DNA from 3 places in the Neobacillus canaveralius genome. Region 2 is predicted to be linked to each of the others. Evidence: riboswitches for the same ligand, from Rfam matches in the RefSeq annotation. Region 2 holds a riboswitch; each other region holds the start of a gene.
What was found. Region 2 has a riboswitch for S-adenosylmethionine ahead of ABC255_RS18200 (phosphoadenylyl-sulfate reductase). Riboswitches for the same ligand answer to the same signal wherever they lie in the genome.
Positions count from the first base shown of each region.

Region 1: another riboswitch for S-adenosylmethionine. It lies ahead of ABC255_RS27960 (transporter substrate-binding domain-containing protein); the one in region 2 lies ahead of ABC255_RS18200 (phosphoadenylyl-sulfate reductase).
Region 3: another riboswitch for S-adenosylmethionine. It lies ahead of ABC255_RS05380 (methionine ABC transporter ATP-binding protein); the one in region 2 lies ahead of ABC255_RS18200 (phosphoadenylyl-sulfate reductase).

Region 1 covers NZ_JBDFLL010000001.1:5,739,055-5,749,324, forward strand. Annotated here, with positions in the region: gene ABC255_RS27915 (acetate uptake transporter) at 38-667, opposite strand; gene ABC255_RS27920 (CBO0543 family protein) at 993-1,451, opposite strand; gene ABC255_RS27925 (DUF1002 domain-containing protein) at 1,841-2,710, opposite strand; gene ABC255_RS27930 (S8 family peptidase) at 3,062-4,024, shown strand; gene ABC255_RS27935 (anti sigma factor C-terminal domain-containing protein) at 4,459-5,451, opposite strand; gene ABC255_RS27940 (RNA polymerase sigma factor) at 5,444-5,944, opposite strand; gene mmuM (homocysteine S-methyltransferase) at 6,128-7,063, opposite strand; gene ABC255_RS27950 (amino acid ABC transporter ATP-binding protein) at 7,094-7,831, opposite strand; gene ABC255_RS27955 (amino acid ABC transporter permease) at 7,828-8,550, opposite strand; gene ABC255_RS27960 (transporter substrate-binding domain-containing protein) at 8,571-9,392, opposite strand; SAM riboswitch class I at 9,538-9,648, opposite strand; gene solA (N-methyl-L-tryptophan oxidase) at 9,808-10,270, shown strand, end outside.
Region 2 covers NZ_JBDFLL010000001.1:3,616,330-3,626,599, reverse strand. Annotated here, with positions in the region: gene ABC255_RS18220 (formate/nitrite transporter family protein) at 394-1,239, shown strand; gene cobA (uroporphyrinogen-III C-methyltransferase) at 1,255-2,028, shown strand; gene ABC255_RS18210 (anthranilate phosphoribosyltransferase) at 2,012-2,803, shown strand; gene ABC255_RS18205 (transferase) at 2,788-3,057, shown strand; SAM riboswitch class I at 3,204-3,305, shown strand; gene ABC255_RS18200 (phosphoadenylyl-sulfate reductase) at 3,375-4,091, shown strand; gene cysP (sulfate permease) at 4,107-5,165, shown strand; gene sat (sulfate adenylyltransferase) at 5,266-6,438, shown strand; gene cysC (adenylyl-sulfate kinase) at 6,451-7,050, shown strand; gene cobA (uroporphyrinogen-III C-methyltransferase) at 7,081-7,857, shown strand; gene ABC255_RS18175 (sirohydrochlorin chelatase) at 7,879-8,604, shown strand; gene ABC255_RS18170 (assimilatory sulfite reductase (NADPH) flavoprotein subunit) at 8,747-10,270, shown strand, end outside.
Region 3 covers NZ_JBDFLL010000001.1:1,123,032-1,133,301, forward strand. Annotated here, with positions in the region: gene ABC255_RS05345 (arsenate reductase family protein) at 1-45, shown strand, start outside; gene gcvH (glycine cleavage system protein GcvH) at 119-502, shown strand; gene ABC255_RS05355 (YusG family protein) at 617-856, shown strand; gene ABC255_RS05360 (toprim domain-containing protein) at 985-1,341, shown strand; gene ABC255_RS05365 (thioredoxin family protein) at 1,344-1,652, shown strand; gene ABC255_RS05370 (SCP2 sterol-binding domain-containing protein) at 1,778-2,137, shown strand; gene ABC255_RS05375 (O-acetylhomoserine aminocarboxypropyltransferase/cysteine synthase family protein) at 2,156-3,472, shown strand; SAM riboswitch class I at 3,597-3,705, shown strand; gene ABC255_RS05380 (methionine ABC transporter ATP-binding protein) at 3,856-4,881, shown strand; gene ABC255_RS05385 (methionine ABC transporter permease) at 4,874-5,536, shown strand; gene ABC255_RS05390 (MetQ/NlpA family ABC transporter substrate-binding protein) at 5,553-6,389, shown strand; gene sufC (Fe-S cluster assembly ATPase SufC) at 6,842-7,627, shown strand; gene sufD (Fe-S cluster assembly protein SufD) at 7,651-8,961, shown strand; gene ABC255_RS05405 (cysteine desulfurase) at 8,961-10,190, shown strand; gene sufU (Fe-S cluster assembly sulfur transfer protein SufU) at 10,180-10,270, shown strand, end outside.

The DNA of each region.
Region 1 (10,270 bases), 2.1 Mb from region 2:
ATAGTTTTTTTCGCTAAAATGATTATTAATAGAATAACTAGCTGGCTTTTCTAATTTTAGAATCATCCGCTAAACGCTCTTGGACTTTACTCTCACCAATTGGCAGAATGATTTTTCCATATACTTCATTTAGTACTTGTGCCATAGCCGCATAGATTGCTGTAAAACCGCAAAGTATTCCTTCATATCCGGCTATATTTAAAATCAAGCTAGATCCTGTGAAATTTCCAATCGCCAATAAGAAAAATAAAATCGTAAGTGTTCCAAAAACAACTTGAAGGGCCTTATTAATACGCAATGTTCCAACAAACATGAATAACGTGAAAAGTCCCCACATAAATAAATAAGCGGCCATTGATAAAGAACTGGCTGCCTCCCCGTATCCCATTAGTGGAATCATTTTTAATGCAACCAATGATAACCAGAAAAAGCCATAGGATGTAAATGCTGTCGTTCCAAATGTATTGTTTTTCTTAAATTCCATGATGCCCGCTATTACTTGTGCTAGGCCACCATAAAATATTCCCATTCCTAAAATCATTGCATCCAATGCAAAAAATCCTGCATTATGAATGTTCAACAAGATTGTTGTCATACCAAATCCCATTAAACCAAGTGGAGCAGGGTTAGCTGTTATCTCTTTAATGGTTGTAACTGTCTTCTCCAATATTGTCACTCCAAACTGATATACTATTATTAACACACCAGCTTGTATTATAGGCACGGCGCTGCTGTTATGTCAATTGTACTATTCTTCAAAATATTGTTTAAAGTTGTACGTTTTCTGCGTCCAACTTTAGTTAAATACGTAACAAATTCAACGTTTGTAAAGTGTTATATTTAATACGATGTACTTATTGTTAAATAATTTACTGGGTCAAAGATGACCTGAAGATTGTTTGAACAGACACTTTCGAAAAGTCTTTTCATCACCTTAGGGGAAGGAGACTTAAGAAATCCAGCTCATTCATTGTGCCGGATTTCTTTCAAATTTAACTTACCTTTTGATTTATTAATTGCATAATACTGCGGATAAAAAACATTAGAATAAAGGTGCTAATAAATGTGTGCATCCATGTCCATGTATGGTATTCAATTAAATCGGTATATCTTTCAAATAGAACCTCAATGACTGTTAAGGCAGAGGTGAACAATAAACAATATAGAAAAATGGCTTTAAAGCTGGAATGATACGTTTTTTGATATAAGTAAATACAAACAACGGGAAAGAGAAGATATTCATACAGAAGGCTCGAAGTGAAATAGTTATCTAAAAACCTTATTGGATATTCAAGCATGTTTTCTTCTACAACAAGAACGCCAATAAACGTTGAAAGATAAGCATTCAATAAAAAAATTAAAATCCAGTCTTTAATGAAGGGCTTTCTTAAACTGAATATTAATAGGGTAATTCCAACTAGTAACAATGCCCACAAAATGATTCTTTCCATAGAAAATCCACCTTCTAGTGTTAATTTCTCCTTTTATTATTACCAAATCTACAAATACATCTCAGTATTCAACAAAATTCGAACAGCATCTCCTAATCAAACGTTTGATTAAATGTCCAAGAACCCTTTTGAAAAACGGACCTTGGCTAGTTTTGAGGAGAAATTATTGTCGAGGAAATAGTAACGTTTTTCGCTAATCATCTGCAGGAATTGTGAAAATAACTTTTTTCGCCATAAAAATACATTACACAAACGCTTGATTAGATTCAGTATGATCCTTTCACATATCAGCTTTTTATCTCAAAAGCAGAGAGAAAATTGTCAATATTAAACAAGTAAAACAGCCCCATCTCGATAAAGAGGGGCATTAAAAGTTTTATTTGTGTACATTAAGCAGTGAGTTCACGAATCGTATCAAGCGAGCGATTTAAGAAATCTTGCAACTTCTGCAGGAATGACTGCCCCTCTTTAGATTGCAAAAATGTCGAGACTTTTTCTGCGGTCACACTTAACTGTTCTTTTACTTGATTCCAATCAATATCCATCGCCTTCAGTTGGTTAAAGAAGTCTACTAACATATCTAACTCTCCATCTGTTAATGTAATCCCAAGCTCTGCGGCCACTTGTTCAATTAACGCACGCAAGTCAGCTTCTGTTTTCGGTTCATTCTTGGCGATTTCATCCTTGACTTTTCCCATGAGAGCAGCAGCATTGTCAGCTCCAATCGAGTCACCAAGCTGGGCGGTTTTCACCATTTCTTCATTTGCCATTTTTTTTATTTCTTCCGGAATTTCTTTATTCGTTGTCGCCTCATAAGCTTTCATAATTCCTGTCAAAGCAGCTGTACCTGATACTTCAAACGGAGCGGAAATCTGTATAGCTGCATCCTTTACACCGGCTGTAGTCAATGCATTGATATACATTTCATCCGTAACCCATGTAATATTGTTTGTCTGAACCTCTAACCCGGAATCTTTCGCCCCCATTGTAATACTTGCTGATGAAATCGCACGGGAACCTATTTGTGACTTAGGAATAAACTCCCCTAAATAATCATGCTCTTCTTTATTGGATACTGTAATCATTTGTGCGTTATCTGGTACCTTTAACTCTGTTAACATATCATTTTTTTGCTGCTCGGTTAGATTTTCTCCTAATGAAACCATGACATCTCCTTCGACTGAATCTGCAAAGCTCGTAGAAGGAATAGAAAGAAGCATTGATATCGCAAGCAACATTGCAATTATTTTTTGTTTCATAAAGAGACCTCCTGTTATACATGTAATCATTCAAAAAGGACTGGCCCATGTTTCGCCAATAACTCAAATTGGCTTTGCATTATCTTAACATAGGGGTTTGGGATTTCATTATAAGAATGGATAACATTTATGCTAATTCTATTAAGATTCTTTCATGCTAGATAAAAATGTTTCAACCTTTCGTTAAACCACAATATAGTTTTATAAATTTGTCTATTAAATTACGCTCAACAAGAACGTTAGTTCGATAAAAACACAACTAAAGTAACTGTTTAAATATATTCTGAATTGTTAAACTATTAGCAACTCCCTAGAATACACAGAAAACTAATTCTGTCAGGAGGGATACAAATGGAGAAAAGATTACGTTTAATTCCGTATCAAGTGAATGAAGTCGTCGAAGTGGTATCTGAGGTGCCTGAAGGTATTAATATGATTGGTGCTCCAAAAATCTGGGAGAAATCGAAAGGTAAAGGAATCACAGTGGCAATACTGGACACAGGGTGCGATATCACCCATCCGGATTTGAGTGAACGGATTATTGGCGGATGTAATTTTACAGATGATGATAATGGGAACCCTGATTTATACACTGACTATAATGGTCATGGAACGCATGTGGCTGGGACAATTGCTGCCGCCCAAAATAACAACGGAGTCATTGGGGTTGCACCTGAAGCAAGCTTACTGATTTTAAAGGTGCTCAATAAAAATGGATCAGGACAATACGACTGGATTATAAAAGGAATTAATTATGCAGTTGAACAAAAGGTGGCTATCATCTCAATGAGCCTTGGCGGTTCTGAGGATGTACCTGAATTGCATCAAGCGATTCAAAACGCAATCACTAATCAAATTCTAGTCGTTTGTGCAGCTGGAAACGAGGGAGATGGACAGGTTTCCTCAGATGAATTCTCCTATCCCGGTTCTTACAATGAAGTGATTAGCGTTGGAGCCATTAATCTAAAACGACGCTCATCTGAATTTTCAAATTCGAATAATGAAGTCGACTTAGTGGCTCCTGGCGAAGAAATCCTTTCAACGTATATAAACGGACAATATGCTAGGCTCAGCGGAACTTCAATGGCAACACCGCATATATCCGGTGCACTTGCCCTCATAAAAGATGTAGCTAACAAAAACTTTGAGCGTAATCTGACAGAGCCTGAGCTATATGCACAATTAATTAAGAGAACAGTTCCTCTAGGAAACTCGCCAAAACTCGAAGGCAACGGATTGCTGTACTTAACAGTAGAGGACTACTTATCGGATGTGTTCAACCAAAAATTATCTGCTCAGTCATTAAAAATATAAAGAAAAGATAGAATTGCTCGTTGCGTGATCAAATTCACCCCTTCATAATAATGATCCATTTGCAGGTCTAAAGCAAAATAGGTAGAGGATAATAAATCCTCTGCCTAAGAATTAAAAAGGGGAATCCCTGAGCCGCAAATCCATCGCAAGAAATATAAGAAGGCAACTCACGTATGGGTCAGTTACCTTCTTTTAATACAAGTTTAGTGACGGCTTCCACGTGTGCGGAGTGTATTTGGCAACACATGTGGTGCTGGTGAGTTTTTTAAGCAGTTGAATCAATGTTTCAATTGGAATCAATGGATCTAAACTAAAAATCCGGACGCGATTGCATAATATCCCAGATGTTTGTATTAGTAATGCTAAAGAGGGTCCACTCTCAGCCGCCTCACTTTTAATACCGGCTAACAGGTTCAACCATTATTAATTTACAATTAATATTTATCGATTGTAGCGCCAAGGACAGATGCTCGGATGAAGTCAAGTTCCTGAAACCGTTTAAGTTCAACTGGAGTACCTGTTACAACGGCTCCATTTAAACGGACTTTTCCATTTGTCGCTTGTGTATTTTCTTTAATTCCCTTCAAGGCTTCCTTAATTGTACTTTTATGGATACCTTTATCCCTCAACTGTTCCAGCATTCCGACGAACCCTTCCCCACTTTCTTCAGAGTAAGGATATTCAGGCATAACCGCAAACCCAAAGGCACCTCCTCCTCCCTTAGTCTTCAAACTATCACTATCTAGCTCTCTTTCCATTCTTTCCATTTGAGAGGCTGAAGTAGTATCAACCCAAAGCCAATTGACATTTCCTTTTCCAAGCTTATTTGCCACTTCTGAAATGGTCATTGGTTCTTTAAAAGAAAGGGCCACTTCGATTAACGTATTCTCATCCAACCCAACGGCAATATCGAGTTCGTGAGGCAAATAGTCATATTCCAACCCTGGATAATAAAAATCTATCTTTCTTTCATTGTTGAAATCATTATAACGAACATATCTTTGTGCTTCTGGATTTAGGCTATTGACTTCTGTCATTCCGCTTCCTTTTTCTAGTGTTTCAATTCTTCCGATTAGAGGAATTTTCTCAATCTTTTTATCCCAAAGTATAGAACGGTCACCTATGTTTTTACGGTAGGTTGTCTCTGCAGTTATACTAAAAAGGTTGTAATTATAGGAAGTTCCTCCAGGTGAAATATTTGCTCCGTGAACACTTTCATAAAACATATCTTGGTTCTGTATTCTTTTTGTTAAAATATATTGACTGCCCATAAAAAGAATGGTCAATAATAAAGTCGTCGTAAGAACTGTAATGGTTACATACTTAATGGTTTGTTTCCTTTTTGATTTTTTGATGGCCTTCTGTATGGAAGGACTACTTATAAAATCGATTTCCTCACCATTTTTGGGTTCACGCTTATCACTCATAGGCTGCCTCCTTATAAATTTCCTCTAGCTTTTTTCTAGCCCTAAATAAATTCGTCTTTATGGAACTAACTCTTATTTCTAATAGTTTTGAAATTTCTTCATATGTAAGTCCTGATTGATATTTTAACAGCAACAGCTCTTGAAAATGAGGTTTCAACTGTGAGAGTGCCTTTCCAAGCTCACTGTTCCTTTCCTTTTTTAGAAAGATTGTTTCAGGAAGCTCTTTTATATCTACTTTCAAAAGCTCTTCGTTTAAGTTCAACTCAAACCTCCCTTGCTTACGGCATTGATCATAATAGAAATTTAACGCAACCCGTATTAACCAACTGCGTATTTTTGAGTTCTTGATTGAATCGAAATAAAGAAGATATTTATATGCAGCTTCCTGAACCGCATCCTCCGCATCCATCTTTGGAATGCCAACCTTAAGTAGGTATCTATACACAATATTAAGTTCTACATTAAGTTCATGATTCTTTTTAATTCCATCCATTATCGTCCTCCCGTCTACAAGACGTATTACGTAGAGAAAAGTTTACATTAATAATAAATATTTTTTTATGCATGCTTTCCTTAAAAAAATTGAGAAACATAGAAAAAGCACTTTCCCTTTACTTAAGGAAAGTGCTTAAAGATTATTTAGTGGTAATTACCTCATGCCGCCCGTAAGTTAAAGCTACTTACGTGCCCAATCGTTAATAGCTTTTATATCTTCAGGTTTCGTCCTACAACACCCACCTATTATTTTTGCTCCTTCTTCGTACCAGCGTTGAGTGCACATGGTAAATTGTTTAGAAGAAGCTCCTTCATTCCATTTTTTATTCGTAGCATCATATTCTTCACCTGAATTTGGATAAACAATAATTGGTTTAGAAGTTTTGCCTTTTATTTCTTTAATTAATGAATCAATAAAATCTGGTGATGAGCAATTAATACCAATGGCAGCTATTTGCTTCTCCCCTTCTAGCCACATCACACAATCAGACATTTTTTCTCCATTACTAATATGAAGCTCATCTTTTGCACTAAAACTAATCCAAGCGTAGATTTCTGGGAATTCTCTTATCACCCTTGTTATTGCTTTAGCCTCTATCAGACATGGAATGGTTTCACACGCTAGGATATCAGCACCAGCTTCAACTAGTATTCTAATTCTCTCTCTATGAAAAGAAACTAGTTCATCCTCATTTAATACATAATCCCCACGATATTCAGAACCATCCGCAAGAACGGCACCATATGGACCGACTGATGCAGCCACTATTGGTTTAGGTCTGTTCTTCCGATTTTCGGTATTATCCCAAAATTCATCACGTGCATTAATAGCAAGTTGAACAGACTTTTTAATTAAATCAGCGGCCTCTTTTTCAGATAGCCCTCTTTCCTCATAACCTTCAATAGTAGCTTGATAACTAGCTGTTATGGCACAATCTGCACCCGCTTTAAAATAATCTAAATGAACCTGCTTGATTAGCTCTGGATTTTCCATTAATATCTTTGCTGACCATAAACGGTCATTTAGATTACACCCATAATTCTCAAGCTCTGTAGCCATTGCTCCATCGATAATCATAATTGGATAATTTTCTAAGATCTGTTCTATCGGATTCATTTTACTTATCCTTCTTCCTAGTAAAATAGCCTACCTTTTTAATACTTTACTTATAAACTGCTTCGTTCTTTCAACACTTGGATTTGTAAACATTTGTTCTGCTGTTCCTTCTTCAAGAATCATTCCATTTTCCATAAAGATAATTCGATCAGAAATTTCACGAGCAAAATTAAGCTCGTGTGTGACAATCAGCATGGTATTGCCTTCCTTTGCTACATCTTTTATAACAGTTAACACTTCCCCAACTAACTCTGGATCAAGCGATGAAGTCGGCTCATCAAATAATAAAACCTCTGGATTGAGCGCCAGTGCTCGAGCAATACCAACCCTTTGTTGTTGTCCACCAGATAGCTGTACTGGATAATGCTCCAATCTATCTTGAAGACCAACTTTTTCTAGGATTTCTGCACTTACCTTCTTCGCTTCATTCGAACTTATATTCTTCACACTTGTTAAGCCAATCATGACATTCTGTAACACTGTTAAATTTTTAAATAAGTTATACTGTTGAAAGACCATTCCTGTGGATAATCGTAAAGACTGAATATCTACCTTTCTAGCGGATTCAATATTTACTCTCTTTCCACTAATTTCAACGATGCCCTTTGTAGGTTGTTCTAAGAAATTGATACAGCGTAATAAGGTTGATTTCCCTGAACCACTTGGTCCTAAAATAGAAACAACCTCTCCTTTATTAACGGAAAAATTTATTCCTTTTAACACATGCTGTTGGTCAAAATATTTATGGAGATTTTCCACTTTAATCATGAGATAACCCCTCTTTCATATCTCCGGGCACGCTTTTCTACTATAACTAGCAATCTCTCGACTATAATACAAATGATCCAATAAACAATAGAAACTGCTATATAGACTTCAAAAAAGGCTAAACCACGAGAACCAAGAATTTTGGCTTGTCCCATGATATCAATAACCCCAATAATAAAGACTAGAGAAGTGTCTTTAATTGTACTGATAAACATATTACCTAAATTAGGTATGGCTACCGATAAAGCCTGCGGGAAAATAATTTTCAGCATCATTTGAGTGGGACTCAACCCTATAGCTCTGGCTGCCTCAAACTGACCACGATCAACAGATTCAATCGCTGATCGTATCGTTTCAGACAAATAAGCACCTAAATTAATTGAAAAGGCTAATAAAGCATATACTTCCGGTGCAATGATATTTACATCAATATTCATGATCCATCCATATTCAGTTTGAAAAAAGTAAATCACTTTTGGTATTCCATAAAACACAAGATATATCTGCACTAAGAGAGGGGTTCCTCTAATAAAAGAGACATAAAAAGAAGAGATTGTCTTTAATACGGGTACCCGATAAATTTTTATCAGTGCTGTAGTAAGCCCAATAAATAAACTAATAATCAACGAACCTACGGCAATTCCAATTGTAATAGGTAATCGTGCAACTATCGCAGGAAAGCTTTCTATTAAAAAATGAATATCCAATAAATTTTCCATTTCTTCCTCCCTTTACAGCCTTATTCAGGGATGTATTCTCCACCCGTCCATTTGACTGACAGGTCAGCTAATGTACCGTCTTCTTTGAGTTCCTTTAGAATAGGATCAATTAATCCTTTTAACTCTTCTCCCTGCTTTCCATCTTTAAAAACAATTCCAATCTTATCATTCACGATAGGCTGTCCTACAACTTCTAAATCTATATTATATTTTTCTATAACAGAATGAATCATAATTGGGTCATTTACATAGGCATCCACACGTCCATTTTGTACATCTTGTAAAATTTCTGAAGGGGTTCCACTTTCGCTATATTTTAAAATAATATCATTTTCTGCTTTTTTATTATGTTCTTCAAGTAATAATGTATAAGAATCACCAGCTAAAGCTCCAACTTTTTTCCCCTCTAAATCTTCTACTGTTTGAATATCTGTTCGACCTGATTTCACAACAATAACGGTTTCTGCAGCAAAATAAGATTCGTCTGTAAACAAGTACTTCTCTTCACGTTCAGATGTTTTCGCCACCTGGTCGGCAACTGCCTGAATTTTATTTGATTCTAGTGCAAGAAACATACTGTCCCATGGAGTAGCAACAAAATCAAAGGTATACCCCTCTAATCTTTCATCAATTTCTTTTATTACGTCGATATCATATCCGATAAGTGCATTACTTTCATCCGCATAAGCGAAAGGAGGATAATCATTTTGAGTTCCAACTAAAATAACCTTTTCCTCCGTTCCATCTGCTGTTGTTGTTTCTTTAGAGGAACAACCATTTAATATACTAACCAAACCTACTAGTGCAATACTTGATAACAATAACCTAGATTTCTTTTTCATTTTACTATCTCCTTTAAAATAAATTTATTATTATTATTGAATAAGAATCTAAGTCATTACTTATATCCAATTCAAATCACTAAAACGGAAACAGAACAATAAAATAAAAAAGCCTCTTCCAATCAGAAAGAGGCTTTTTATCTAAACCTTATCTCTCAGAATGAAACACTCTGCAGGATTTAGCACCTTTCATCCTTCATGGAATGATGGTTGCTGGACGTCGTCGGGCCTGTCCCTCGGTCTCTCGTGATAAGTTATTCATTTTTTATGTTATTTTTTGTATATTATGATAATATTTAATATTAATACTATTGTCAACTACTTTTTCACTATGTACAATTCACTAAATAATCTGATTTTAGTATAACACTAAATCTTATAGATTTTGAGAATTCAGGATAAAAAGATGGGAGAAATGAACTTGAAAGAAGAAGCCTATTTTGATGTAGCAATTATTGGTGCTGGTACAATGGGAATAGCTGCCGGTGCCTTTTTAGCTCAACAGAAAGTAAACACTGTGTTAATCGATGCTTTCGACCCACCACATCATCATGGAAGCCATCACGGAGATACCCGTATGATTCGACATGCTTATGGTGAAGGCAGACAGTATGTAACACTAGTAAAACGTGCACAACAATTATGGGAGGAATTAGAACAGCACACCACCTATAAAATCTTTGAAAAAACCGGTGTTCTTGGATTAGGTCCAAAAGATTCTTCCTTTCTTCAAGAAACGATTGAGGCTGCTAATAAATATGATTTGCCATTAGATATTCTAAATAGCAAAGAAATAAAAGAAAGATGGCCAGGTTTTTCAGTACCAGATCATTTTATTGGTTGTTTTGAGTCAGAATCAGGCCTCATCTATAGTGAGA
Region 2 (10,270 bases):
GGAAATTGTGGATTCGGTCACTATAAGAGGTTTATAGTGACTGTGTAAGCGTGGAAATTGTGGTTTCGGTCACTATAAGAGGTTTATAGTGACCGAAATCGAGGAGAGATAGTGGTTTGGGTAACTATAGGAGGTTTATAGTGACCGAATTCGAGGAGAGGTAGTGGTTTGGTTAACTATAGGAGGTTTATAGTGACCGAATTCGAGGAGAGGTAGTGGTTTGGGTAACTATAGGAGGTTTATAGTGACCGAAATCGAAGAGAGCTTGCGGTTTGGGTAACTATAAGAGGTTCATAGCGACTGAACCAAAAGAGAGAGAAGGGTTAGGGTCACCAAGAAAAGTCCAAAGTGAACGATGAGGAAACAGACCCATTAAAATGAGGAGGTGAAAAGATGTCGATAATAAGTCCAAATCAAGTAGTGGAAAGTATGATTCAAGCAGGAAAAGTAAAGGCGAAATTACCTGTTAAAGATCTGCTCATCAGGGGTGCACTAAGTGGAGCGTTGCTCGGATTTGGCACAACATTGGCTTTTACAGCTGAGATCCAAACAGGACTAGGGATTGTCGGGGCATTACTTTTTCCTGCTGCATTTGTCATTATTATTCTCCTTGGATTGGAATTAGTTACCGGAAGTTTTGCTCTCATTCCCGTTGCAGTAATGGCGAAAAAAGCAACAGGAACCGAGATGTTAAAGAATTGGTTTTGGGTCATTGTTGGTCATGTAATTGGAGCTGTTTTTTACGCCATTTTATATATAGTAGCAGTTACACAGCTCGGTCAGGTCACCAATCATGCAGTTGCAGCAAAAATCCTTGCAGTGGCAGAAACGAAAACGCTGGGGTACAAAAGTCTCGGTTCAGAAGGGTTGCTCGTCGTATTTGTAAAAGCGATGCTCTGTAATTGGATGGTGACACTTGGTGTTGTAATGGCAATGACGACAAAGTCCGTAATTGGAAAAATTGCGGCAATGTGGCTGCCAATAGTAATTTTCTTTGCCCAAGGCTTTGAGCACGGAGTGGTCAATATGTTTGTCATCCCAGCAGGCATGATTCTTGGCGCAGATATTAGCATAGCTGATTGGTGGCTGTGGAATCAAATACCTGTGCTAATTGGGAATTTAGTCAGTGGGGCTCTTTTTACCGGATTCGCACTTTATTATACACACGGGAAACAAGAATCGAGAATGGTTTTGGAAATGCCCAGAACAAAAGCAGCAGTATCGAGTACACAGCGATAAGAAGGAGCGATGGTTATGGGAAAAGCGTATATTGTTGGAGCAGGTCCGGGTGACCCGGAATTAATAACGGTAAAGGCATTAAGATGTATCCAGAATGCAGAAGTTATTCTATATGACCGTTTGGTTAATCCGGAACTGTTAAAGGAAGCAAAAACGAATTGCCAGCTTATTTATTGTGGGAAACAACCAAATTATCATACATTACAGCAAGAAACAATCAACCATCTGTTAGTGAAGTACACCAAACAAGGGAAAAACGTTGTGCGATTAAAAGGCGGTGATCCTTTCGTATTTGGACGCGGAGCGGAGGAGGTGGAAGCCTTGGTGGCAAAGGGGCTTCAAGTGGAAGTAGTTCCAGGTATAACAGCAGGTATAGCCGCCCCTGTCTATGCTGGAATTCCAATTACACACCGAGAATTAAGCAGTTCTTTTGCTATCGTCACGGGGCATAAGTCGACGGGGAAACCAACCGATATTAATTGGAAAAGTCTCGCAACTGCAGTTGATACGCTGGCGATTTATATGGGGATCACAAATCTACCTTATATTTGCGAGGAATTACTGAAGCATGGAAAAAAGGAAAATACCCCTGTTGCGGTCATTCAGCAAGGAACAACGTTAGCGCAGCGAACGGTTACAGGGACACTTAGCTCAATTGTCGGTGTGGTTGAAAAAGAAGGTATTCAAAATCCTGCTATGATCGTTGTTGGAGAAGTTGTCACCTTCCGTGATAAAATAAGTTTACTAGAGGAAGAGGGGAAGGCGGAAAGCTATGCAACAATGGCTTAAAGAGGTCGCAAGAGGAAAAAGAGGGTCCAAAGACTTAGATTATCAACAAACAAAAGAAGTCGCTCAAACGATTATTAGCGGCAAGGCAACAGATGCGCAAATTGCAGCATATCTGATTGCGCTCCGCTTGAAAACGGAATCGCCGGAGGAATTGCTCGCATTTGTGCATGCCTATCAGGATGTTAGTAATAAACTAGAGCCGTCAAACCAGTCAATTATTGATCTGGCCAGTCCGTATAATGGAAGGAATTCTTTTACAGGAAGTATACCAACAGCCATTTTGATGGCTGAATACGGGTTTCCAGTGTTTTTACATGGCAGCGATTCACTGCCGCCGAAATATGGAATAGCGCTTAAGGATATACTTATACATTTAGGTCTAAATGTTTCTCAACCGCCACAAAGATTGGTGAAAACAATTCAAGAAGCAGGAATTGCATTTGCAAACACAGAGGAATATTGCCCTAGTTTAGGAAAGCTGAGGGGGATTCGCAAAGAGCTGGGGGTAAGAACTCTTTTTAATACAGTAGAGAAGTTATTAAATTTAGCGAATGCAGAATCACTTATGATGGGTGCTTATCATCGGACAGCGATTAACAAAATTGCCCCTATTTTTAAAGAGCTTTCCTTTAAAAATGTTTATGTGGTTCAAGGAATGGAAGGTTCTGAGGATTTGCCTGTTCACCGCAACAGCTTTATTTATAAAATTACAGACAATAAAATCGAATCATCGATTGTCAAACCAGAGGAAATGGGCTGTTGGTGCAAGAGTTAGATAAGGATACCAAGCTGTCTGCACAAGAACAGTCTGACATTACGCTGGCGATTCTCAGTGGGGAACAATCCAAATCATTACAGCTATTTTACAATCAAGTGCTTTTTAACACCGGCATCCGCTATTACCTGTTCGGTGTCGTCAATGATATAGGAGAAGGTATAGAGATAGCTAAAAAACAACTAAACGAACAACGAGGTTTAACTCAATTAGAAAAATGGAAAGTAAGTCAGCCTGAAAATATTACTACGTAACGTGAGCGTTCTGGACGAAATATCCGTCTAGGACGCTTAATTTTTTATTGGGCTAAAATAGAGACAAATTAATTTTTCTAAATTTTATATTTTTTCATTTACATAAAACCTATTGGTATGGTAGGATTAATTTCATCAATTACAAATACTTATCAAGAGAGGCTGAGGGACTGGTCCTATGAAGCCCGGCAACCTGCTGTGCAAGGTGCTAATTCCAGCAAAATGGTCTTCATTTTGGGAGATAAGGCGTTAAACAATCGTGAGATGCCTTTCCTTTTTGGGAAGGCTTTTTTGATAAACAGAGGAGGTTTATAGGAATGGCTACAACGGTAACATATGAAAACTGGAGTGAAATATCCGATCAATTCTCTATTGAGGATAAAACAAAAGGAGCAAAATCGGTATTGGAGTGGGCATACAACTCTTATGCAGAAGACCAAATTGTCTATGCATCCAGTTTTGGTGCAGAGGCAATCGTATTAATCGATCTCATCCAGCAGGTTAAGCCAGACGCGCATATCGTTTTCCTAGATACAGGCTTACACTTTCCGGAAACATATGAGGTTATTAACAAAATCGAAGAGCGTTTCCCTTCATTAAATATAGAGCGAAAACTGCCAAAGCTGACATTAGATGAGCAACGCGAGCAATATGGGTCAGCACTATGGAAGAGGGAGCCTAACCAATGCTGTAATATCCGTAAAGTCATTCCATTAAGGGAGACGCTGACGGCGAAACAAGCTTGGATCTCAGGGCTTCGAAGGGAACAATCACCAACAAGAGCAAACACTCAATTTTTAAATAAAGATGATAAGTTTCAGAACATTAAAATCTGTCCGCTCATTCACTGGACATGGGACGAAGTTTGGGCCTATATCAAGGAAAAAGACCTCCCTTACAATACCTTGCATGATCAAAATTACCCTAGTATCGGCTGTTTTCCTTGTACACAGCCTGTTAGTGCAGATGGTGATTCACGTGCAGGACGCTGGTCGGGAAGCGGCAAGACGGAGTGTGGCTTACACACATCCTAAAAGGGGGCTTTTAGATTGCTCACAGTTATAGCAGTAATAATTGGTTTGTTTTTTGCAGTCAATATTGGAGCTAGCGGTGCAGCTGCTTCAATGGGGATATCTTATGGAGCAGGGGTAGTAAAGAAGAGATTGGCATTGTTAATGTGCGGTGTTACCGTATTCTTTGGGGCATGGCTAGGCGGTGGCGAAGTGGTAAAAACCATTGGCAGCGGAATTGTTCCAAACAGCACTTTTACCGTACCTATCGCTCTTATCGTATTAGCTTCAGCAGCACTATCGTTGTTTTTGGCTAATATATTCGGAATCCCACTGTCGACGAGTGAAGTAGCAGTTGGATCGGTGGTAGGTGCCGGAATCGTTTATCAATCCGTATTTGTTAGTAACTTAGCAATGATTATGGTCTTCTGGCTGCTTACTCCTTTTGCAGCATTCGTGATTGCCATCCTAGCTGCGAATCTATTAAAAATCAAAACATTGAAACGCTGGATGGAGGCGCCGAAAGCCATTCCTATCCTATCCGTACTTGTCGTATGTATGGGGTTATTTGAAGCTTTCTCAGCGGGGATGAACAATGTCGCCAACGCTGTGGGACCGCTAGTCGGGGCTGACATTATGTCGACAAGTTCTGGGATTTTCTGGGGCGGGCTTTTTGTCGCAGCTGGTGCCATTCTGTTAGGACAGCGTGTTCTTGAAACGAATGGTAAAAAAATTACCACGCTTCGGCTGGAAGAAGGCTGTGTTATTTCTGGAACAGGAGCAGCAATTGTTACTGTAGCCTCGGTTTTTGGGATTCCTGTTCCACTGACACAAATCACGACATCGTCAATTATCGGCATCGGCTTTGCCAAGCATGGCAAATCTGTCCTAAAAAAGGGTATAGTGGTGCAGCTTCTTACGGTTTGGATTGTGTCACCTGTACTGTCCATGGTGCTTTCCTACACACTGATCCAGTTGCTAATCGAGCATAACTTTTATCCAATAGTTGCGATGGCAGGCGTTTTAATCTCTGTATTCGGAGTGTCGTTTTTGATGAAAAAGTCAAATCAGCCAGTTACTGAAGCAGTAGAAAAGTAGTTTGATAGAGTTTCGCTAAAACATTTTGATTTCACCGATAAATTCTTTATCGCTGATATAAATCTCTAATTTAGAGGATTTTAAAAAAAACGTAAATTAAATGAAGAAAGGTTTGATTCTGTTGTCATTTTTACCAGCACCTCATGGAGGTAAACTTATCCAAGCATTTGATCCAAACTATGATGTAACATCCATTGTAAAAGAACTAGAAATCGACGCCATTGCCTTAAGTGACCTTGAGTTAATCGGTGTTGGGTTATTTAGTCCCTTAACCGGTTTCCTTGGGAAAGCCGATTATGAAAATGTCGTGGAGAACATGCGCCTTGCAGACAATACGATTTGGTCAATTCCTGTTACACTTCCTGTTTCCTATGAAACAGCAGCAACACTTGAGGTAGGGGAGAAAATCAAGCTTGTATACAATAAAGAAGTATATGGAGTTATTACCGTTTCAGAATGGTATGAACCGAATCTAGACAAAGAAGCGGTTGAGGTATATAGAACGCTTGAAACAGCTCATCCTGGTGTAAAGCGTCTGTATGAAAGAGGCCCTGTCTATGTGGCTGGGGATATCACACTTGTTAAAAAACCAGAAAAAGGTGTTTTCAGTGATGTCTGGTTTGAGCCAAAGGAAACACGTGCATTGTTTGAAGCAAAAGGCTGGAAAACAGTTGTAGGCTTCCAAACAAGAAATCCAATTCACCGCGCACATGAGTACATTCAAAAAGCAGCACTCGAAACAGTTGATGGACTTTTCGTAAACCCGCTTGTCGGGGAAACAAAGTCTGACGATATCCCAGCTGATGTTCGTCTAAAAAGCTATCGTGTCCTTCTTGAAAATTACTACCCGGCAGAACGTGTACAGCTTGGTGTATATCCAGCAGCGATGAGATATGCTGGCCCAAGAGAAGCGATCTTCCATGCAATTGCTCGTAAAAACTTTGGCTGCACTCATTTTATTGTTGGCCGTGACCATGCAGGTGTAGGTAATTATTATGGTACGTACGATGCTCAATTAATTTTTAGTGAATTCCCTGAAGGGGAGCTTGGCATTAAACCATTATTCTTTGAACATAGCTTCTATTGCACAAAGTGTGAAGGAATGGCTTCTGATAAAACTTGCCCGCATAGCAATGAAGACAGAGTGATTCTTTCTGGAACAAAAGTCAGAGAATTGCTTCGTGCAGGACAGCTTCCTCCATCCACATTCAGCCGTAAAGAGGTTGTTGAAGTGTTGATTGAAGGAATGAAAGAAGAAAAGGCGACGGTCTAAGGAGGAGAAATCATGACAAAAGCAACAAATATCACTTGGCATGCTAGTACCGTTTCAAAATCCGACCGTCATGCTCAAAATGGTCATGGAAGCTGTGTACTATGGTTTACTGGCCTTTCTGGTTCTGGTAAATCGACGATTGCAAACGCCGTATCAAGCGCTTTGTACCGTCAGGGTATTAATGAATATGTTCTCGATGGTGATAATATCCGCCACGGTTTAAACAAGGATCTCGGTTTTTCTGACCATGACCGGACAGAGAATATCAGAAGAATTGGCGAAGTCGCAAAATTGTTTGTAGATAGCGGTGCTGTTGTTACGACGGCATTTATCTCGCCATTCCGTTCCGATCGCGACCAGGTACGAGCTATTTTTGAAGAAGGCGAGTTTATTGAGGTTTTTGTAGACTGTCCTATTGATGAGTGTGAAAAGCGTGATCCTAAGCAGTTATATGCAAAGGCTCGACGCGGGGAAATAAAAGATTTCACTGGGATTGATTCGCCTTATGAAGCACCAGAGTTTCCAGAAATTACAGTCCGTTCTGACCTTTTAACAGTGGAAGAGGCAGTGAATCAAATATTAAGTTACCTCCAAGAAAAGAACATTCTCTAACATGAGTTAATAAGAAAGGATGGTTGATCAATGGTTGGCAAGGTTTATTTAGTAGGTGCGGGTCCTGGAGATCCAGATTTAATTACAGTAAAGGGATTGCGCTGCCTCAAGCAAGCTGATGTCATCCTCTATGATCGGCTGGTAAATCCTGAACTTTTGGAGAATGCGAAAGAGGGAGCACAACTTGTCTATTGCGGCAAGCTTCCACATTATCATACAATGAAACAGGAAACCATTAATCATTTCTTGGTGAAATACGCCAAAAAGGGGTACCAGGTTGTTCGCTTAAAAGGAGGAGACCCTTTTGTTTTCGGACGTGGCGGTGAAGAAGCGGAGGAATGTCAGAAGCATAATGTTCCATTTGAAATTGTTCCAGGTATTACAGCTGGAATCGCTGCTTCTGCATATGCAGGAATTCCTGTTACCCATCGTTCCTTAAGTAAAAGCTTCGCATTTATTACCGGTCATCAGGCTGGTGATGTCTGTGCCGAACACCAGTGGGCCCATTTGGCAAAGGGTGTCGATACAATCTGTGTGTATATGGGCGTATCACATCTTCCGATGATAACCAAACACTTAATCGTAAACGGTAAATCACCACAGACTCCGATTGCTCTGATTCATTGGGGTACATTAAGTGATCAGAGGATCGTGGTAGGAACACTTGAGAATATTGAAGAAGTGGTGGAAAGAGAGCAAATTACCAATCCAAGTATGATTGTGATTGGTGAGGTTGTGACATTGCACAAAAAATTGAATTGGTTTCAAGAAGAAATTGTACCTAATATTCCAGTAGCAAACCGGTAACAACAGAAGGGAGCACATTGTATGAAAGCAATTCTTTATATCGGCCACGGTACTCGCTCAAAAAAAGGTGCGGTCGAAATTAGAGCCTTTATTAACAAGGTTAAGGGGCGAATGGATGTACCGATTCAGGAACTTAGTTTCCTGGAGTTGACAGAGCCGCTGATTGAAGAAGGCTTTGAAAAATGTGTTGAACAAGGTGCAACGGAAATCGATGTCGTTCCTCTGTTTCTTTTGGCAGCGGGACACATAAAACGGGATATTCCATCGGCCTTGTCACCCTTGATGGCAAAATATCCTACTATTCCGGTAAAAATAAAGAATCCGTTTGGCGTCCAGGAGGTTATTTTGGATGGTGTCGCTGAGCTAATAAAAGATTCCGCAGGAGAAGTGGGTCCCGCAGATAGGTTATTGATTGTTGGTGTGGGCAGCAGTGACCCGGATGTTCACGTAAACTTTGCTAAGATTGCCGATGGTATCGGGGAGAGGCTTGGCCCTGAAAGGGTGTCCGTTTGCTATTTAGCAGCGACTGAACCAAAGTTAAGTGAGGGGTTGGAAACCATATCGGAAGGAGCTAAGGGCCGAGTAATCGTCGTTCCTTATATGCTATTTACCGGTCTCCTGTTTGCAGAAATAAACAAAATCGTTCGATCACGCCAAAAAGAAGGTCAAAGAATCCTTTGTACACAAGCTTTAAGCAACCATACCGTAATCGAAGATATCGTAATTCAACGTGCATTTGGTGAGTAGTGAATACGTAAAATTGTGCGGAATCAATCAGTACAAAATATTACAATAGAAATCTGTGTCATTAAATTAACAAATTTATAATCTTACAGCCTCTAAAAATACTGTATGATAAAGTTTATATTCCATAGTGAGGTGGATAACGTTGCAACTTCAGGTAATGAACAGTCCGTTTAATCAGGAGCAGGCGGAACTCCTTAATCGTCTTTTACCTACTTTTACTGAATCTCAAAAAGTGTGGTTGAGTGGGTATCTTGCAGGAGCAGCCTCTGCGCCATTGGCTTCTATCCTAGGAGTACCTGGCCAGCAAGGAAGCACTGAGGGGACAGCTTCAAAAGAAGTGACCATACTTTACGGTTCACAAACAGGTAATGCGCGAGGCTTAGCAAAAAAGGCTAGCACAACACTTGAGGGGAAAGGGTTCCAAGTAACTGTTTCAGCCATGAGTGATTTTAAGCCAAACAATATTAAGAAAGTAAAAAATCTACTTATTATCGTAAGTACGCACGGAGAAGGCGATCCACCGGATAATGCCCTAACATTCCATGAGTTTTTACATGGCAAGCGGGCTCCGAAGCTTGAGGACTTAAACTTTTCAGTCTTATCGCTTGGAGATAGCTCATATGAATTCTTCTGTCAAACAGGCAAACAATTTGATGCTCGTTTGGAGGAGCTAGGTGGTACCCGACTTTACCCACGTTTCGACTGTGATCTGGATTATGATGAACCAGCAGCAGAATGGCTTGAAGGAATCATCGGCAGCCTAGGTGAAGCAAAGGGTGGAATTCCTGCACTAACTCAGGCAGCAGCAACGCAAACTGTAGAATCAACCTATTCTAGAACCAATCCGTTTAGAGCAGAAGTTCTGGATAATCTCAATTTAAACGGTCGCGGATCGAATAAAGAAACACGACATCTGGAATTATCGCTTGAAGGGTCTGGGCTTAACTTCCAACCAGGGGATAGTCTTGGAATCTATCCAGAAAATGATCCTGAACTGGTTGAACTGCTACTTGAAGAATTGAAATGGAACCCAGAAGAAAGTGTAACCATTAATAAACAAGGCGAAGTTCTTTCTTTAAAAGATGCGCTAAAAACCTATTATGAGATTACAACATTAACAAAACCGCTTCTTCAAAAAGCAGCAGAACTTACTGCAAACAGCGAATTACTGGAGCTTCTAAATGATAGTGATAAAGTAAAATCCTATCTTGAAGGACATGATTTGCTTGATGTGGTTCGCAACTTTGGGCCGGTTAATAGCTCTCCTCAAGAGTTTGTTTCGATTCTTAGAAAAATGCCTGCACGACTTTACTCGATTGCAAGCAGCTTAAATGCAAATCCAGATGAAGTTCATTTAACAATAGGTGCTGTCCGTTACAACGCGCACGGTCGTGACCGTAAAGGTGTTTGCTCTATTTTTACAGCAGAACGATTACAGCCAGGAGACACGGTACCAATCTACATTCAACAAAACGAAAACTTTAAGCTCCCAGCGAATCCTGAGACGCCAATTATTATGGTAGGTCCAGGTACAGGTGTAGCACCATTCCGCTCCTTTATGCAAGAGCGCGAGGAAACAGGGGCCGCAGGTAAGTCTTGGATGTTCTTTGGAGACCAGCATTTCGTAACGGATTTCCTTTATCAGACAGAATGGCAAAAATGGTTG
Region 3 (10,270 bases), 2.5 Mb from region 2:
ACTGTTGGCTTTAAAGAAGAAGAGTATGAGAAAATGTGGCTGTAAGCACAAAAAGTTATTAGGGTAGTACCGATCAATATCGATAAATGATATTAGAAAATAATGGAGGGATTTTTTAATGACTACACCAAAGGAATTGCGTTATTCTGAAGAACATGAGTGGGTAAAGGTTGAAGGAGAAACAGTTCGCGTAGGTATCACTCACTTTGCTCAATCTGAGCTAGGTGATATCGTTTTCGTTGAACTTCCTGAGGTTGGTGACGAAGTGACTGCTGATGAGCCATTTGGCAGCGTTGAATCCGTGAAAACTGTTTCAGAATTATATGCGCCATTAAGCGGTAAGGTTGTTGCTGTTAACGAAGATTTAAGTGACAGCCCTGAATTCGTAAATGAATCTCCATATGAAAAAGCATGGATGATTGTCATCGAGCCTACTAATAGCAGTGAAATGGACAACCTAATGACTGCAGAACAATATGAAGAAATGATTAAAGAGGACTAATTTTAGTAAACACCTTGTTATGCAGGGTGTTTTTTATATGGGAAAAATTCGCACCTTGTATATTCTAAATCCAGGGGATACTAGAATAAACTTTATTTAAAAGGAGCTCCTGGTATGACATTGAAGCAGCAAAAGGTTGATGTGACAGATCGAGTAATTGGGAAAATGAAAAATGGTGAAATTGAATTATTTCTTGATAACACCTCCATTGGTAAAATACAGTTACCAGGGGACATGACATTTCAATTAGATCAACGATTTGAAGTAGAACAGAGAAAGATTTTTCAAAATGTAACAGTTACGGAACAGCCTGACGCAAAATATACAGATTGTGATGATGGTGGCTGGTGTTAGGGCAATCATAAGCAAACGCCTATTATCAAAAAGACAATCGTGGTATAGTTAACATATTCACACGTTATTAAATTTGTTGAATATGTTAACATCAAACAAATAACTCTCTTTCGTATAGGTGATGAATGATGAATGACACGTATGGTGATAAAGTTCTGATTGTGGAAGGAAAATCAGATAAGAAAAAGGTTAAAAGTATCCTGAAGGAACCAATGGAGATTGTCTGTACAAATGGAACAATCAGCATGGCGAAATTGGATGAATTAATTGATACCCTCGAAGATAAAGAGGTCTATATCCTTGTTGATGCAGATGATGCAGGTGAGAAACTTCGCAAACAATTGAAAAGGGAATTTCCTCAAGCGGAACATATTTATATAGACCGGATGTACCGAGAAGTAGCCACTGCACCAGTGTACCATCTAGCCACTGTCCTATTAGGCGCAAATATTGATGTTCATTCTGAATTTTTAGAAATGGGTTAAAAATGAACGAATGGAACCTAGATGAGGTATCATCATTCTTAAATAGTCATTCATCCGGACTCATTTACTTCTATACACCTTTATGCGGTACTTGTCAGGTAGCATCAAGGATGCTCCAGATCATTGAAAATATGGTTGATGTGAAAATAGGGAAAATGAATCTGAATTTTTACCCTGAGCTTGCAGAAAAATTTCAAATTGAGAGTGTTCCCTGCTTGCTTTTCATAAAGGATGGAGAAATAGTTGAGATGATTTATGCATTCAACTCTGTTCCTTTCTTATATGAAAAAATTAAACAATTGTTAATTTAAAACAGACGCTGATACGTCTGTTTTTTTGTGAGCAAAAGTAGAAATTTGTCGATGGGATTTTAAAGGTATTACAATCAATTGACTTGAATATATAACAGAATGGAGTGAAATCGGAGTGATGGAGAATGAAAGAATTAATACAGATTTTCCTTTCTGCTATTAAGCAGCGCAGTCACGTTCTCAAGTTGATTGAAAAATTGGATGGTCTAAAAATAAGGCTAGTTTACGAAGGTCAAGAGAACTTCCTCGTTTTTCACCGTGGAGAGGTTTCTTTACTGGCTGACGATAATGACATCGCTGCCACTTACGATATTAGTGGTCAGCAGGATTCCATTTATAGTCTGCTAGAAGGGAAAGAAAAGTTAAGAATTCTTATGAAAAACGGACAGCTAAAAGTTAAAGCTCCAATCCGTACGATTTTACTTATCGAGTCAATCTTTTATTTAACCAAACCAGAGGAACGGTTTAAAGAGTTTATTTCATAAAATGAAGGAGTGTTAGGTATGGGTGAAAATCAAAAGAATTATCGTTTCGAAACGTTGAGTGTTCATGGTGGATTAGCTCCGGATCCAGTAACAGGTGCACGAGCTGTGCCAATTTACCAAAACAATGCCTATCAATTTAAAAATACCGAACATGCTGCAAATCTATTTGCCTTGAAAGAGACAGGGTACATATATACTCGAATTCACAACCCGACAACAACTGTTTTCGAAGAAAGAGTTGCATTGCTGGAAGGGGGAGTTGGAGCCCTAGCGGTAGCAAGCGGAATGGCAGCGATTACCCTAGCAATCTTAAATATTGCCGAAGCCGGAGATGAAATTGTTTCCGCTTCCACTTTATATGGGGGAACATACAATTTATTTGCCATTACACTTCCGAAATATGGAATCAAGGTTAAATTTGTTGATCCCGAAGATCCAGAAAATTTCCGCTCAGCAATCAATGAAAAAACAAAAGCTGTATTTGCTGAAACGATTGGTAATCCATCATTAAGAGTTCTAGATATTGAAAAAGTAGCAGAAATTGCACATGAAGCAGGAGTTCCATTAATAATTGATAATACCTTTGCCACACCTTATCTATGCAGACCAATAGAATATGGGGCAGATATTGTTATACATTCAGCAACGAAATGGCTTTTAGGGAATGGGACAACCACTGGCGGGATTATTGTAGACGGTGGTAAGTTCGACTGGAATTCATCTAAATTCCCAGGTTTTACAACTCCTGATCCAAGCTATCATGACCTCGTTTATGCTAAAAGCTTAGGCGCGGTTGCCTATATTATTAAAGCACGGGTACAACTTTTACGTGATCTAGGACCTGCTTTAAGTCCACAAAACGCTTTTCAATTTACACTCGGACTTGAAACACTTCATGTTCGGATGAAGGAGCACATTGCCAATACGAAGGAAGTAGTTGAGTATTTAGTAAAACATCCTGCCGTTGAGTGGGTATCCTATCCTGGTCACTCTTCTCATCCTGATTATGAACTTGCCAGCAAGTATTTGTCTAAAGGTGCCGGGTCGATGATTGTTTTTGGAATCAAAGGCGGGAGAGAAGCTGGAGCAAAATTAATTGATTCGATTACACTTTTCGCCCATGTAGCGAATGTTGGAGATGCAAAAAGCTTAATTATCCATCCTGCCAGCACTACTCATCAGCAGCTTGATGCAGAAGGACTAAAGGCAGCTGGGGTTTCTGAGGATTTAATACGACTCTCCATTGGTATTGAAAATGTAGAGGATTTAATAGAAGACCTGGAAACAGCGATTGAGACCGCCACAGGTGTTACTTCTTTAAAAGTAAAAGCCTAATAAGAGTTTATTCGAAATTTGTAGATAATTTCGTTGACACCACTTTTTATCCATGTTAAGATAACTTTCGTACTAAAATAATTTTTTAAATTAATGAATGTTAATAGAATATAGTTTGCTGTAACTCTTATCAAGAGTGGTGGAGGGATGTGCCCGATGAAGCCCGGCAACCGTCAATAGTAATATTGAAATGGTGCCAATTCACACAAAGCGGATGCTTTGGAAGATGGGAGAAAGGTCTTTATTTATGATGCCTTTCTGCCTATGCAGAAAGGCTTTTTAATTTTTCTAATATAAGAATGTTTTACTAAAAACAGTCAAACCCTATATTTGAGCAGTCGAATTTAAGACACGTATTTTATTGGATAAAAGAAGGTGATGAAATGATTTCTATAAAAGATGTCCGCAAGGTTTTCCCTTCTAAGCAGGGGCAGCTGAAGGCAGTGGATGATGTTAATTTAGAAATACAAGAAGGGGAAATTTTTGGGGTAATCGGATATAGTGGTGCGGGGAAAAGCACCCTAATTCGAATGCTTAATGGACTAGAGCTCCCGACTGAAGGATCGGTTACCGTTGCTGGTCGTGTTATTTCAAAAATTAGAGGCAGTGAGCTTCGAAAAGCTCGCCAGGAAATAAGTATGATATTTCAGCATTTTAATTTGCTTTGGTCAAGAACGGTTAGCGAGAATATCTCATTTCCTTTGGAGATAGCTGGCGTAGGTGGAGCAGAAAGACAAAAAAGAGTAAATGAATTAATTAAATTAGTTGGTCTTGAAGGTCGAGAAAATGCTTACCCTTCCCAACTTAGCGGCGGTCAAAAACAGCGTGTGGGAATTGCACGAGCACTGGCCAACAATCCAAAAGTACTTCTTTGTGATGAAGCAACTTCAGCCCTAGACCCACAAACTACCGATTCTATTTTGGACTTGTTAGTTGATATCAATAAAAGGCTAGGATTAACGATTGTATTGATCACACATGAAATGCATGTCATTCGTAAAATTTGTCACCGGGTAGCGGTTATGGAAAGTGGAAGAATTGTGGAGCTTGGACAGGTGTTAGATGTGTTTAAAAACCCACAACAGCCGATTACGAAGCGTTTTGTTCAACAGGTTACTGAGCCGGAAGAAACCAAAGAAACGATCGAACATTTACTCGAACGTTATCCGTATGGAAAAGTGGTTCAACTCTCATTTGTCGGAGAGGCAGCAGAACAGCCGTTAATCACAACTCTTATCAGGGATTTCGATGTTGTCGTAAACATTCTACAAGGAAAAATCTCACACACCCAAAACGGATCTTACGGTACATTATTTATTCACTTAGATGGGCAGGCAGACGAAATTCAGAGAGCCATTGATTATATTCACTCACAACAAGTCGGTGTGGAGGTGATCAGTAATGGCTAGTATAGAAATGGTAAAGTGGGATCAGTTATGGGAAGCAACACTGGAAACCCTTTATATGACTTCCATTTCAGTGTTTACTACATTTATCCTAGGATTAGTCCTCGGTCTGATGTTATTTCTAACGGGAAAAGGTAATTTGTGGGAAAATAGAACGGTAAATGTTATTATTGCCGCCTTCGTAAATATTTTTAGATCAATCCCTTTTATTATCTTAATTGTTTTATTAATTCCTTTTACAAAATTATTGGTTGGAACCATGCTTGGTGCAAATGCAGCGTTGCCTGCCTTAATTATTGGCGCAGCTCCCTTTTACGCAAGAATGGTGGAGATTGCTCTTAGGGAAATTGATAAAGGTGTTATTGAGGCATCACAATCAATGGGAGCAACACATGGTCATATTATTTTTAAAGTATTAATACCGGAATCTTTGCCAGCATTAATTTCAGGGCTTACGGTTACAGCTATTTCATTAGTAAGTTTTACAGCAATGGCTGGGGTAATTGGAGCAGGGGGACTTGGTCATTTTGCCTACCTTGAAGGTTTTCAACGCAATAGACCAATTGTTACGTTAGTTGCAACGATTGCCATTTTAATTTTGGTTTTTATCATCCAATTTATTGGAGATTATTTTACAAAGAAAACAGATAAACGATAACAGGAGGAGTTAGATTATGAAAAGAGCATTTAGTTTAATTATCATTGCGTTAGTAGCACTTGCCCTATCAGCTTGCGGTGGTTCTAAGAACGATACTGCAGATAACGCAGGAGAAGAAGGAAACAAAAAGTTAGTTGTTGGAGCATCTGCTGTACCGCATGCGGAAGTGTTGGAGGCGGCAAAACCTCTATTAAAGGAAAAAGGCATTGATCTAGAAGTGCAAGTTTTTCAAGATTATATCCTGCCAAACGTAGCGTTAAGGGATAAAGAACTTGACGCAAACTATTTTCAAACACCAGGGTATTTAGAACTACAAATGGAAGAAAACAAGGATTTTGATTTTGTAAGTGTTGGTGGAGTTCATAAGGAACCAATCGGAATTTATTCTAAAAAATACAAAAGCTTAAATGATCTTCCAAAGGGTGCAAAAATTATTATGAGTGATTCACTAAGTGACCATGGACGTATTTTACCTATTTTTGAAAAAGAAGGATTAATTAAGCTTAAAGAAGGCGTTGGAGCGAATGCAAGAGTAGAGGATATCATCGAAAATCCAAAGGACCTTGATTTCTCAACTCTAATTGAAGCAAAATTATTAGCCTCTTCTTTCGATAGCGGTGAAGGTGATGCGGTCGTCATTAATACGAACTACGCATTAGAAGGCGGTATTGACATTGGAAAGTATGGAATTGCGTTTGAAGGCGAAGATGTTGTACCGGCAAACCTTGTTGTCGTTCGCTCCGAGGACAAAGATCGCGAAGAAATTAAAACACTTGTAGAGGTTCTACAATCAGAGGAAATTAATAAATTCCTTCAAGAAAAGTACCAAGGTGCTGTTATACCAGGGGAATAACCTCGAAATGGATAATTAGTTTAAAAAATATTATTAAATAGGAAGAAAGAGGAAACCGGTGAGGAAGATTCACTGGTTTTCCTTTTTTATATATACATGAATCCGATTGGATAGGTAAAAATAGGCAGGAAATAATAATGCTCATATCTTGGCAAAATAGAGATAAATACGTTATGATTTTATTCGTATGTGAATACATAAAGCGTTCACAAGTTTTAATTTTCCGAATTTATTATAGTACAAACACATCTTGTCCACCTATTCATTCTCATTTGGTTTGTGTTCAGTGAAAATAAAAATTCTTTCGCGGTTCTTCATTGTTAATACTGTTTATGAGTTGCTAACAGATTCTATTTGTTATAATATTGTAATGAGAATAAAGTGAGAATAGAATTTTGCGGCCAAGTGTTTTAGGCTACAAGATACAAAATTATCTTTGCGGAGGTATATATATGGCAGGGTCAACATTAACGATCAAAGATTTACATGTAGAAATTGATGGAAAAGAAATTTTAAAAGGTGTAAACCTTGAAATAAAAGGTGGAGAAATTCACGCAATCATGGGACCAAACGGTACAGGTAAATCTACTTTATCATCTGCTATCATGGGTCATCCAAAATATGAAGTAACAAGCGGTTCGATTATGTTAGATGATCAAAACGTCCTTGAAATGGAAGTAGATGAACGCGCACGTGCTGGTCTATTTTTAGCTATGCAATATCCAAGTGAAATTAATGGTGTAACGAATGCTGACTTCTTACGTTCGGCAGTAAATAGCCGTCTTGGTGAAGGCAATGAAATTTCTTTAATGAAATTTATCCGTAAAATGGATAAGCAAATGGAATTCCTTGAGATGGACCTTGATATGGCACAACGGTACCTGAATGAAGGATTTTCTGGTGGAGAGAAAAAGCGTAATGAAATCCTGCAATTAATGATGCTTGAGCCAAAAATCGCAATTTTAGATGAAATTGACTCTGGATTAGATATTGATGCCCTAAAGGTAGTTTCAAAAGGTATTAACCAAATGCGTGGAGAAGATTTTGGCTGCTTAGTCATTACTCACTATCAACGACTTTTAAATTATATCACTCCTGACTATGTGCACGTTATGATGCAGGGCCGTGTTGTAAAATCAGGCGGACCTGAACTAGCACAACGCTTAGAAGCAGAAGGATATGACTGGATCAAGCAAGAGCTCGGAATCGAAGATGAAACAGTTGGGCAAGAAGCGTAGAAGTTAGCGTTAGGAGGATAATCATGACAACAGAAACGAATTTATCATTTGATAAAGATTTTGTTCGTTCGTTTTCAACAGAAATGAACGAGCCTGCGTGGATGGAGGAATTTCGTCTAAAAGCGTTTGAATTGAGCGAAACTCTACCAATGCCAAGACCGGATAAAACAAAAATTGATAAGTGGAATTTTACTCAATTTGATACTCATACCGTAAAAAGTAGCAGCTTCACATCACTTTCTGAACTTCCTGAAGAAGTAAAAGCGTTAATAGGTGATGAGGCTGCAGCTAAAAACTTATATATTCAGCGGAATATGACACCTGCCTATATTTCCTTAACAGAGGAACTAAAAGGGCAAGGGGTTATTTTTACAGATATCTTTACAGCCATTCGTGAACATAGCGAACTAGTACAAAAATACTTTTTAACAGAGGCAGTTAAGATTGACGAACATCGTCTGATTGCTTTACATGCAGCGCTTGTTAATGGTGGAGCATTCTTATACATTCCTAAAAATGTTGAAATTAAAGAACCTATCCATTCTATTTACTTACATGATCATGCTGATACAAACCTTTTCAATCATGTAATTGTCGTTGCAGATGATAATAGTTCCGTAACATATGTAGAAAACTATCTGTCAACACTTGAATCTGCAAATGGTGTGTTTAATATCGTGACAGAAGTCATCGCAAAAGCGGGTGCCAAAGTTCAGTATGGTGCAGTTGATACTCTTGCGAAGGGCATTACAACCTACGTGAATCGTCGTGGATCTGCGGGCAGAGACGCTCGAATTGAATGGGCCCTTGGTTTAATGAATGAAGGAAATACCATCTCAGAAAATACAACCAACCTTGTTGGTGATGGTGCTTATGGTGATACCAAAACAGTTGTTGTAGGACGTGGCGAACAAACACAAAACTTTACAACAAAGGTTGTTCATTATGGTAAAAACACTGAAGGTTATATTTTAAAGCATGGAGTTATGAAGGATAGTGCTTCTTCCATTTTTAATGGAATTGGTCATATCTTACATGGTGCATCAAAATCGAATGCAGAACAGGAATCTCGTGTGCTAATGCTTAGCGAAAAAGCACGTGGAGATGCAAACCCAATTCTTCTTATCGATGAAGATGATGTAACAGCCGGACACGCAGCTTCCGTTGGACGCGTTGATCCAGTGCAGCTTTACTATCTAATGAGCCGTGGAATTCCGAAAAAAGAAGCAGAACGCCTGGTCATTCATGGGTTCCTTGCACCTGTAGTAAACCAGCTTCCAATCGAAGGAGTTAAAAAGCAGTTAACTGCGGTAATTGAAAGGAAAGTACGATAATGAATATCCATGATATTCGTCGTCAATTCCCTATTTTAGATCAGGAAGTAAATGGAAAACCACTTGTTTATCTTGATAGTTCAGCGACATCTCAGAAACCAATTCAAGTTATCGAGACGGTTGAAAAATATTATAAAGAAATCAATTCCAATGTTCACCGTGGTGTTCATACACTCGGAACACGTGCAACAGACGCCTACGAGGGAGCAAGGGAAAAGGTTCGAAAGTTTATTAATGCAAAGTCCACCCAAGAGGTTATTTTCACCAGAGGGACAACGACTTCTTTAAATACAGTTGCAGCCAGCTATGCAGCTGCGAACTTAAACGCTGGTGACGAGATTGTTATTACGTATATGGAGCACCACAGTAATATTATTCCTTGGCAGCAGGTTGCAAAACGTACGGGAGCAGTATTAAAGTACATCCCGCTTCAAGAAGATGGAACGATATCACTTGAAGATGTTAAAGCAACTGTTACAGCTAATACCCGAGTAGTTTCTGTCATGCAGGTATCGAATGTACTTGGTGTCATTAATCCTGTTAAAGAAATTGCGAAAATTGCCCATGAAAATGGAGCGATTATGGTAGTCGATGGGGCCCAAAGTGCGCCTCATATGAAAATTGATGTTCAAGATTTAGACTGTGACTTCTTAGCTTTTTCCGGACATAAGATGTGTGCTCCTACTGGTATTGGAGTTCTTTATGGGAAGAAGCATTTGTTAGAAAAAATGGAACCAATCGAGTTCGGCGGAGAAATGATTGATTTTGTTCACTTACAAGAATCAACATGGAAAGAGCTGCCGTGGAAGTTTGAAGCAGGAACACCGATTATTGCCGGCGCCATTGGTCTTGGAGCTGCAATCGACTTTTTAAATGAAATTGGCTTAGATAATATTGCAGAACACGAGCATAAACTTGCTGCATACGCATTAGAGAAAATGTCTTCTGTACCTGGAATGACCATTTATGGACCGTTGGACTCAGCAAAACGTGCAGGTCTCGTGACTTTTAATATCAGCGATGTACATCCGCATGATGTGGCTACTGTTCTTGATGCAGAGGGTATTGCTGTCCGTGCAGGACATCACTGTGCACAGCCGTTGATGAAATGGCTGAAGGCGTCAGCTACTGCTCGTGCAAGCTTTTATTTATACAACACGGAAGACGATATTGATAAGCTGGTTGAAGGACTTGTTAAAACAAAGGAGTATTTCAGCGATGTCTTCTAATTTAGATGCACTTTACCGTCAAGTTATTATGGATCACTATAAAAAACCGCGTAACCGCGGTCTATTAGAGGATGGCAGTC